Regions from separate parts of the Streptomyces sp. NPDC042100 genome, predicted to be linked through region 2. Evidence: riboswitches for the same ligand, from Rfam matches in the RefSeq annotation. Region 2 holds a riboswitch; the other holds the start of a gene.
What was found. A riboswitch is a leader RNA that binds a small molecule or an ion and turns the genes downstream of it on or off. The one in region 2 is predicted to bind cyclic di-AMP.
Positions count from the first base shown of each region.

Region 1 (4,735 bases), on a different contig from region 2:
GTCCGAGTCCAGCTCGCGCAGCGCGAACACGACGTCGACCAGGTCCTCGTCGCGCTCGCCCATGCCCGCGATCAGGCCCGAGCAGGCCGAGAGGCCCGCCGCGTGCGCCTTCCGCACGGTGTCCACGCGGTCCGCGTAGGTGTGCGTGGACGTGATCTCCCCGTACGTCGCCTCGGACGTGTTCAGGTTGTGGTTGTACGCGTCGGCGCCGGCCTCCCGCAGCCGCTCCGCCTGGCCGTCGGAGAGCAGGCCGAGGCAGGCGCAGACCTCCACGCCCTCGTTGTCCTGCTTGATGGCCTCGATGGTCCTGCCGACCCGCTCGACGTCACGGTCCGTCGGGCCGCGCCCGCTCGCCACCAGGCAGACCCGCTTCGCGCCGCCCGCGACCCCGGCCGCCGCCGCGGCGGACGCCTCGTCGGGCTTCAGCCACGTGTACTTGAGGATGCCCGCCGTCGAACCGAGCCGCTGCGAACAGTACGAGCAGTCCTCGGGGCACAGGCCGGACTTCAGGTTGACCAGATAGTTGAGCTTCACCCGGCGCCCGAACCACTGCCGGCGCACCTTCCCGGCGGCGGCCACCACATCGAGCAGCTCGTCATCGGAGGTCGCCAGGACGGCGAGCGCTTCTTCACGGGTCGGCGACTCGCGCCGCAGCCCCTTCTCCACCAGCGTGTTCAGCAGGTCCATAAGCGCTGATCCTGGCCTACCGCACGCCCCTCGGCCAAGGAGGAACTGAACAAACGACCCCGATCGAGGTGTGTGTATGGCCACACCCTGACCTCGGCCCACGAGGGTTAGGGTCTGTGCGCTGCCTACAAAAGGAACCGTCATGCCGTCGTACCCCGAGCACCCGTCGGCGCCGCGCGGGGGACGCGACCCGCGCGAGGCCGCCTTCGACTGGACCGACACCGCCGCACGGCAGCGCGCGCGGGCCGGCCTGGTCCGCACGCTGCGCCCGCGCGCCGCCGAGTCCGGCCTGCTCGACCTGGCCGGCAACGACTACCTCGGTCTCACCCGGCGGCCCGGGATCACCGAGGCGGCGGCCGGGGCGGCCCGCCGCTGGGGCGCCGGCGCCACCGGCTCCCGGCTCGTCACCGGCACCACCCGGCTGCACGAGCGCCTGGAGCGCGAACTGGCCGCGTTCGGCGGTTTCGAGGCGGCCCTCGTCTTCTCCTCCGGCTACACCGCGAACCTGGCGGCGCTCACCGCGCTCTCCGTCCGGGACGGGCTGATCGTCTCGGACGCCGCCAACCACGCCTCCCTCGTGGACGGCTGCCGCCTGGCGCGCGCCGAGACGGCCGTCGTCCCGCACGCCGATCCGGAGGCCGTCGCCAAGACACTGGCCGCCCACCCGGGCCGCGCGGCGCTGGTCGTCAGCGACTCCGTCTTCTCCGTGGACGGCGACCGGGCGCCGCTCGCCGCGCTCGCCGCGGCCTGCCGGGCGCACGGCGCGGGCCTGCTCGTCGACGACGCCCACGGCTTCGGCGTGCTCGGCGAGGGCGGGCGCGGCGCGCTCCACGCGGCGGGCCTCGCGGGCGCCCCGGACGTCGTCGCCACCCTCACCCTGTCCAAGTCGCTGGGCAGCCAGGGCGGCGCGGTCCTCGGCCCGGCCCGGGTGATCGAGCACCTCGTCAACACGGCCCGGACCTTCATCTTCGACACCGGTCTCGCCCCGGCGGCCGTCGGCGGCGCCCTGGCGAGCCTCCGGCTGATCGCCGCCGAGCCGGAGCTGGCCGCCCGGGCCCGGGAGGTGGCGGCCCGGCTGCACACGCTGCTCACGGGGGCGGGGCTGAGTGCCGCCCGGCCCGACGCGGCCGTGGTCTCGGTCCGGGCGCCGGGCCCGCAGCAGGCGCTGGCGTGGGCGGCGTCATGCCGGGAACGCGGGCTGGGCGTCGGCTGCTTCCGGCCGCCCTCGGTCCCCGACGGCATCTCCCGGCTCCGGCTGACCGCCCGCGCGGACCTCACGGACGAGCAGATCGAGCGGGCCGTCGGCATCGTCCTGGAGACCGCGCCCGAGGGCGCGGCGGACGGGGCGCGGGACCGGGGCTGAGCGCGGGTCACGCGCGCTTGTCCGGTCGCCCGTCGCGGTGTTCACCGCATCGGGCGACAGATATCCGCATATCTTGGTGGATCGCCACCCAGGGCGGTGCGATCGGTGGCAGGCTGGCGCGCAGCGCAGACCGGGGCCCGGCCCGGTGGGAAAGGGACGGCGTCGCCATGGCAGACCATCAGGAAGCAAGCGTCACGCTGCCGAGCGATCCCGCCTCGGTGCCGACCGCCCGGCGGTACGTGGCCGAGGTGCTCGGGTCCTGGGGGCTCGACGACGCCGACGGCATCACGGACACCGTACGGCTGATCGTCTCGGAGCTGGCGACCAACGCGGTCCAGCACACCTTCGGCCAGTCGCCGACCTTCACGGTGGACGTGCTCCTGGAGCGCGACGAGCAGTTGCGGATCGGCGTGACCGACAGCCATCCGCGCTGGCCGCAGCGGCTGCCCGCCGCGGTGCAGCAGGACAACGGGCGCGGCCTGGTGATCATCCGCTCGCTCGCGGCGGAGGCGGGCGGGCGGCTCTCGGTGACGCCCACGGACGAGGGCGGCAAGACGGTGTGGATCCGGCTGCCCTGGCCGGCGGCGCACGCGGCCTGAGGACGGGCCTACGCGGGCCGACGCGGGCCGGAGCAGGCCGGAGCGGGTCTGAGGAGGAGCGCGGGAGGAGGGGACGGCGGCGCCACCGGGCGCTCCTCCCGCGCCGTCGTTCAGCGCGTCAGCGGACGCGTCCGTAGGAGATCTTCGAGCTCCAGATCTTGTCGAGCTTCACCCATGAGCCGGTCTTCGGCGAGTGCCAGATCTTGTTGTTACCCGCGTAGATTCCGACGTGGTACACCCTTCCGCCGGAATGGAAGAAGACCAGGTCCCCCTTCTGTCGACCGGACGCGGCGATGTGCCGGGTCTTGTTGTACTGCTGCTGCGCGGTGCGGGGCAGCGTCTTGCCCGCCTTCTTGTACGAGTAGACCGTGAGACCCGAGCAGTCGAAACGGCTCGGTCCCGAGGCTCCGTAGCGGTAAGGCGATCCCTTCTTCGAGGCGGCGACGTCCAGCGCCTTGGTGGCGTAGTTCGTCGCTGCCTGGGCCTCCGGTGCCGCTCCTGGGGCGAGCAGCGAGCCGCCGACGGCGGCGAGGGTGAGAGCCGAGACGGCTCCGGCCCGGGACAGCAGGGACGGGACATGAATCTGCGCAGTCATGCGCAACCCTTCGTCAGCCGCCTGTGAAGGATGACCTGTCGGGTTCGGGCAGGCGAAGATGCCCGGCCGCGGCTGCGGCTTCACCCCGAGGAACGTCCGCGTCCTGCGCGAACGTCCCGTACTGCTCGGGTCCTCCACTCCTGCCGATCCACTCCTGTCGACCAGGCGTCCGGGACGGCGGCAGGACTCGGCGTCCGCCCGGACCGCCCCGCCGTGGGTGGCGGGGGCTTGTCGTCGTCGAGGATCTTGACCCACGGACCGGGCGAAATCCGAGCTGAAACGGCGATATGTGAGGCTCCTCACGACTGATCCATACGGGTGGACAGTCGGGTTTCTTGATCTTCCGACGTTTCGGCGATGAGGCCCGCACCTGCGAGGGAACGCCCGATTCCGCCAGATGTGTACTCCTGCTGCGCAACTCGCCTGAGCTCTATGTCGATTCGTCTACTACGCCGAACGGGGGAGGGTTTCTGCGGTCGCCGTGCCCCGGCCGGCCCTCGACACGACACGCGGTTGTGTCAACTGGCGGGCTCTCCGGGGACGATGACCCGGCCGGACCGTCGCTCTCCGTCCAACACCCGTAGCGCACGGGTCAATGTGTCGGCGTGGACCTCGCTCTCGCCCCGCGTGTGCATGAGCGTCAGGGCGTCGCGGAGCGCCGTCGCGCGCCCGACCAGGGCCTGGGCCGCGCGCAGTGCCCCGTAGGTATGCGTGGATCTGGATGGATTGATCCGCCCCAGGAGGTCCAGGACTTCGAGGTAGGCGTCCACGAACTCGCCCTCGGCGCGGGTGAGCGCGGGCAGCGGCGGCGGCTCCGGGATCATGCCGGGCTCACCCCCGCCCGGCGCCGGAGGTCCGGGCCCGGCTCTCCACCACGTGGTCCACCAGGCCGTAGGCGAGGGCGGCCGGGGCGTCCAGGACGGTGGTCCGGTCCAGGTCGGCGGCGGTCTCGGCGCGGCCCCGGCCGGTGTGCTCGGCCAGCAGGCCGGCCATCAGCTCGCGCTGGCGCAGCAGTTCCCGCGCGTGGATGTCCAGATCGCTGGGCTGCCCCCGCAGCGGCTCCTCCACGGCGGGCTCCTGGAGGACGATCCGGGCGCCCGGCAGGGCCAGCCGGCGCCCAGGGGTGCTGGCCGCGAGCAGGACGGCGGCGGGGCCGACGGCCTGGCCCAGGCAGGTGGTCTCCACCTCGCAGGCGAGCGCCCGCATCGTGTCGTACACCGCGGTCATGGCGCTGACCGAACCGCCGGGGGAGTTCAGGTAGAGGGAGACCGGCTGGCCGGGGGCCGCGTATTCGAGGTGCAGGAGCTGGGCGATGACGTCGTTGGCGGAGATCTCGTCGATCGGCGTGCCGAGGAGGACGATGCGGCCCTCCAGCAGCTTGGAGTAGGGGTCGAGGGTGCGGGTGCCGTAGCCGGTGCGCTCGGTGAACTCGGGAAGGACGTGGCGGGCCTCGTGCATGGCGTACTCCTCTGTCTGTAAAAAATGTACAGG
Region 1 is NZ_JBVJDK010000022.1:24,673-29,407, reverse strand. Features, by position in the region: gene bioB (biotin synthase BioB) at 1-687, opposite strand, end outside; gene ACZ6J5_RS33310 (8-amino-7-oxononanoate synthase) at 830-2,050, shown strand; gene ACZ6J5_RS33305 (ATP-binding protein) at 2,218-2,649, shown strand; gene ACZ6J5_RS33300 (C40 family peptidase) at 2,768-3,244, opposite strand; cyclic di-AMP (ydaO/yuaA leader) riboswitch at 3,248-3,422, opposite strand; gene ACZ6J5_RS33295 (hypothetical protein) at 3,763-4,068, opposite strand; gene ACZ6J5_RS33290 (ATP-dependent Clp protease proteolytic subunit) at 4,076-4,702, opposite strand.
Region 1: linked by a shared signal. The riboswitch ahead of ACZ6J5_RS33300 (C40 family peptidase) and the one ahead of ACZ6J5_RS32480 (LysM peptidoglycan-binding domain-containing protein) in region 2 are both predicted to bind cyclic di-AMP.

Region 2 (4,735 bases):
AGGCGAGGGTGCGGGCCGCGGTGCGCAACTGGCCCATGGTCGCGGCCGCGTTGATGCCGCTGCCCATGACGTCGCCGACCACGAGCGCCGTCTTGCCGTCGGGCAGCGGGATCGCGTCGAACCAGTCGCCGCCGACCTCGACCGACTCCGACGCGGGCTGGTAGCGGTAGGCGACGTCGAGGCCGTTGAGCCGGGGCGGCCCGTGCGGCAGCAGGTGCCGCTGGAGGGCCAGGGCGGCCTGGCTCTGGTGCCGGTACCAGCGGGCGTTGTCGATGGCGACGGCCGCGCGGGCGGCCAGCTCCCCGGCCAGCAGGACGTCGTCCTCGTCGAAGGGCACCGAGTTCCGGGCCCGTTTCAGGTCCAGGACGCCCAGCACGACGCCTCGGGCGCGCAGCGGGACGGCGAGGTAGGAGTGGATGCCCGCCCGGCGCAGCAGCGCGGCGGTGGCCTCCCCGCTGGCGATCCGGGGCAGGTCGGCGTCGGTGACGTGCCGCACGAGGACCGGCCGGCCGGTGCGGGCGCACTGGGTGACCAGCCGCTCGGCGCCGTAGCGGGCGGGCTCGCCCACCGGGTCGGCGGCCTCCTGCGCCGGGGTGGGGTACGCGGCCTTGACCGCGAGGGCCCGGAACACGGCCGGGCCCGAGGTCCGGGCGGGGCCGGGCTGGGTGAGGATGTCCTCCAGGACGTCCACGGCCGCGATGTCGGCGAACTCGGGCACCACGAGGTCCGCCAGCTCGTGCGCGGTCAGGTCCAGGTCGAGGGTGGTGCCCACCCGCTCCGAGGCGTCCGCGATGACCGCCAGCCGGCGCCGGGCCCGGGCCGCGGTCCTGGCCGCGGCGTGCTGGTCGGTGATGTCGGTGACCGCGACGGCGGCGCCGATGACCCGGCGCTCCGGGGTCTCCAGCCGGTAGAGCGAGACCGACCACACCCGCTCCTCGCCGCCGGGCCCGCTGACGCCCCGCACGGTGCGGGAGCGGACGGGTTCGCCCGTCCGCAGGACCTCGCCGAGCGCCGCTTCCAGCGCCTCGGCGTCCGGTGAGTCGACCGCCTCCGTCACGGTCCGCCCCAGGTGCCCGGCGGCGGGCAGGCCGTCGATCCGCTCCAGCGCCGGGTTGACCAGCACGAAGCGGAGGCCGTGATCGACCACGGCGAGCCCGATGGGGGAGTGGCCGACCAGCAGCGAGGACAGCGACAGGTGCCGCTCCACCCGGCGGACGGCGGCCCGGTCCGAGGCGAGCCCGAGCGCGTAGGGGCGGCCCCGCTCGTCCTGGAGGCGCGTGGTGCGGAACTCGACCGGGACCGCGCGCCCGTCCCGGTGCCGTACGGGGAAGGCCCCGGCCCAGGGCCCGCCGCCCGAGACCACGCGGGCGAACAGGGACCGCACCCGCTCCCGGTGCCGCTCCTCGACCAGCAGGGTGACGGCGTCACGCCCCAGGGCCTCGGTGGCGGGACGGCCGAAGAGCTCTTCCGCCCGGGGGCTCCACAGGGCGATCCGGCCGTCCTCGTCGAGGAGAACGGCCGCGACCCCGAGCACGTCGAGCAGGCCGCCCGGCTCCAGGGCGAGATCGCCGTCCGCCGGGTCCGGGCCGGCAGGGAAGTCCGCCGCGCTCATCCAGACCGTGTCCCTCCTCCGCCCCGCAGCCGGCCTCTCCATCATCCCGCCGCGGAAGCGGACCGCCAGTCGTGCGGTCCGCTTCCGGTCGTCGTGCGAAGGAAAGCGGCCCGCCTCACCGCCCCAAACTAAATGGATCCGGACATATCCGTTTAAGTATTTCCTGGTGATCTGAGTCACGGCGGGCCGTGTGCGCCGCGCCCTGGCGCGGTGTCAGGCGCGGGCGCCCGGAGAAGAGTTGGCGCGTGGGATCACCACGCCGCGCCCGCCCCCTCCCGACCCTCTAAAAGATCTGCTTGCTTTTGCGAATTAGACCCTTGTTTCGGCTCTTCGGATTCGCCTACGGTCACCCGTCATCCGGGTGGAACGCCGAATCCTGCCGCCGCCTGGGCGCCACACTCACCCACCCGAACAAGGCAGGAGCGGGGGACCCGAAGGTTCGCCGCCGCCCCGAGGCCCGGGGCGGCTCGGGGTGAAGCCGCGCGGGTGCGCGGCCGGGCAGCTCCTGCCCGAACCCGACAGCTCACCTCGCAGGCGAAGGAGAGGACTTTCGCCATGCGTGGAACCGGGAAGCACCGCCGTACCAAGAGCACCCCGCTCGCCCGAGGACTGGCCGTCGTCGGCGTCACCGGCGGCGCCGCGCTCGTCCTGCCGCTCGCCGCGGCGGGCGGAGCCGCCGCCGAGACCCCGCGGACCGCACCGGCCGTGCAGGCGGTCCAGGCCGCGCACTCCGTCGCGATCGGAAAGATCGCAACGGTTCAGCAGGGTGAGAAGGTCACCTACTCCGTGGTCGCGGGGGACTCGCTCGCGAAGATCGCCCGGAAGCACCAGGTGAGCGGCGGCTGGAAGCGGCTCTACCGCGACAACCGCGCCGCCGTCGGCGCCGACCCCGGCCTCATCCACCCCGGCCTGCGCCTCTCCCTCGGCACCGGGACCGCCGCCACCGCGCCCCCCGCCGCCACCGCGACCTCCGCCACCGGCGACGGAGCCGCGCCCGCCGCCCGCCCTGCGGCCGCGCCCCGGGCCGCCACCGAGGTGGTCCAGGCGGCGGCGAAGACACCCGCGACCGCGTCCGCCGCGTCCACGGCGTCCACGGCGTCGGTCTCCTCGGCGGCGGCCTCGGCCGTCTCGTACACGGACGACCTCGACGGCTGGATCCGGGAGGCCCTCGCCATCATGGGCCGCAACGGCATCCCGGGCAGCTACGACGGCATCTACCGCAACATCATGCGCGAGTCCTCGGGCAACCCGCTCGCCGTCAACGGCTGGGACTCCAACGCCGCCGCCGGCACCCCCTCCAAGGGCCTGCTCCAGGTGATCGAGCCCACCTTCCAGGCGTACCACGTCCCCGGCACCGCCTACGACCTCTACGACCCGGTCGCCAACATCACCGCCGCCTGCAACTACGCCGCCGACCGCTACGGCTCGATCGACAACGTCTTCGGCGCCTACTGATTCCGGCCCGCCCGGCGGGCACGCCATCATGGGGTGCCACGGCCGGAAGGAGCGCTCGCATGACGGGCTGGAACGCGCAGGACATCCCCGACCAGCGGGGCCGCACCGCGGTGGTCACCGGGGCCAACAGCGGCATCGGCTACGTCACCGCCCGCGAGCTCGCCCGCGCCGGCGCGCACGTCGTGCTCGCCTGCCGAAGCGACGCCCGGGGCGAGGCGGCCCGCGACCGGCTGCGCGCCGAAGTCCCGCACGCGGAGGCGGAGTCCGCCCGGCTCGACCTGGGCGACCTCGCCTCCGTGCGCGCGTTCGCCGCCGCCCGGGCGGAGCGCTCCGACCGGCTCGACCTGCTCATCGACAACGCCGGGGTGATGGCCCTCCCGCCCGGCCGCACCGCCGACGGCTTCGAGACCCAGTTCGGGGTGAACCACCTCGGCCACTTCGCGCTCACCGGGCTGCTCATGCCCCTGCTGCTGCGCACCCCGGGCGCCCGGGTCGTCAGCCTCTCCAGCGGCTTCCACGCCCTGGCGGACCTGGACCACGACGACCTCAACGCGGAACGCGGTTACCGCCGCTGGATCGCGTACGGGCGCTCCAAGACGGCGAACCTCCTCTTCGTCCACGAACTCGCCCGCCGCCTGGCGGCCGCCGGGTCCGGCGTCGTGGCCGCCGCCGCCCACCCCGGCTACGCCGCCACCAACCTCCAGACCGCCGCGCCCCGCCAGGAGGGCCGCAGGACCGCCGCGCGGCTGATGGAGCTGGGCAACCGGGTCATCGCGCAGTCCGCCGACAGCGGCGCCCTGCCCACCCTGTACGCGGCCACCGCCCCGGGCGTGCGCCCCGACGCCTTCATCGGCCCGAGGCTGGGCTGGCGCGGCGCGCCCACCCGGTCCTGGCGGGCCCGCTGGACGCTGGACGACGCCTCCGGTGAGCGCTTGTGGGCCGCGTCCGAGGAGCTGACCGGGGTCCGCTACGACGCCCTGACGGGGACCTCGTGACGGACGCGGGCCGGCGGCCCCCGCCGCCGGCCCGGGCGCGTCAGGCCAGGAACTCCCCGTCGCGGGCCACCACGACCCCGCCGTGCACGACGAGGTCCCGGCGCGGCATGTCCACCACGACCTGCGGCAGGCACTCGCCCCGTACGAGGACGAAGTCGGCCGGCGAGCCGGGCCGCAGGTCGGCGTGGGGCAGGCCCATGACGTCGGCGCCGCCGTCGGCGGCCACGCCGTAGCAGTCCGCCAGCTCCTCGTCGAGGCGGACGTCGGTCACCCAGCCGAGCAGGTGCGCGCGGTGCATCATGTCCGCGTTGCCGAACGGGCTCCAGGAGTCGCGCACCCCGTCGGAGCCGAGTCCGACCCGTACGCCGTGCTCCCGCAGCCGCGCGATCGGCAGGACCAGGGAGTCGGAGGGGGCGACGGTGGTGAGGGCGATGTCCTGGGCGCCGAGATCGGCCGCGATCGCGCCGAGCTCCCGGTCGGACAGGGCGGGCAGGCAGAACACGTGGCTGACCGTGACCTTGCCCGCGAGGGAGAGCGCGCGGGTCCGCTCGATGATGCCCCGCATGGCCTGGATGCCCCGCTCGCCCTGGTCGTGCAGGTGGATGTCGACGCCGACGCCGTGGCGGTCCGCGATGCCGAAGACGAGGTCGAGCTGTTCGTCCAGGGCGTGGTC
Region 2 is NZ_JBVJDK010000020.1:32,616-37,350, forward strand. Features, by position in the region: gene ACZ6J5_RS32475 (SpoIIE family protein phosphatase) at 1-1,612, opposite strand, end outside; cyclic di-AMP (ydaO/yuaA leader) riboswitch at 2,007-2,164, shown strand; gene ACZ6J5_RS32480 (LysM peptidoglycan-binding domain-containing protein) at 2,168-3,067, shown strand; gene ACZ6J5_RS32485 (oxidoreductase) at 3,127-4,062, shown strand; gene ACZ6J5_RS32490 (amidohydrolase) at 4,103-4,735, opposite strand, start outside.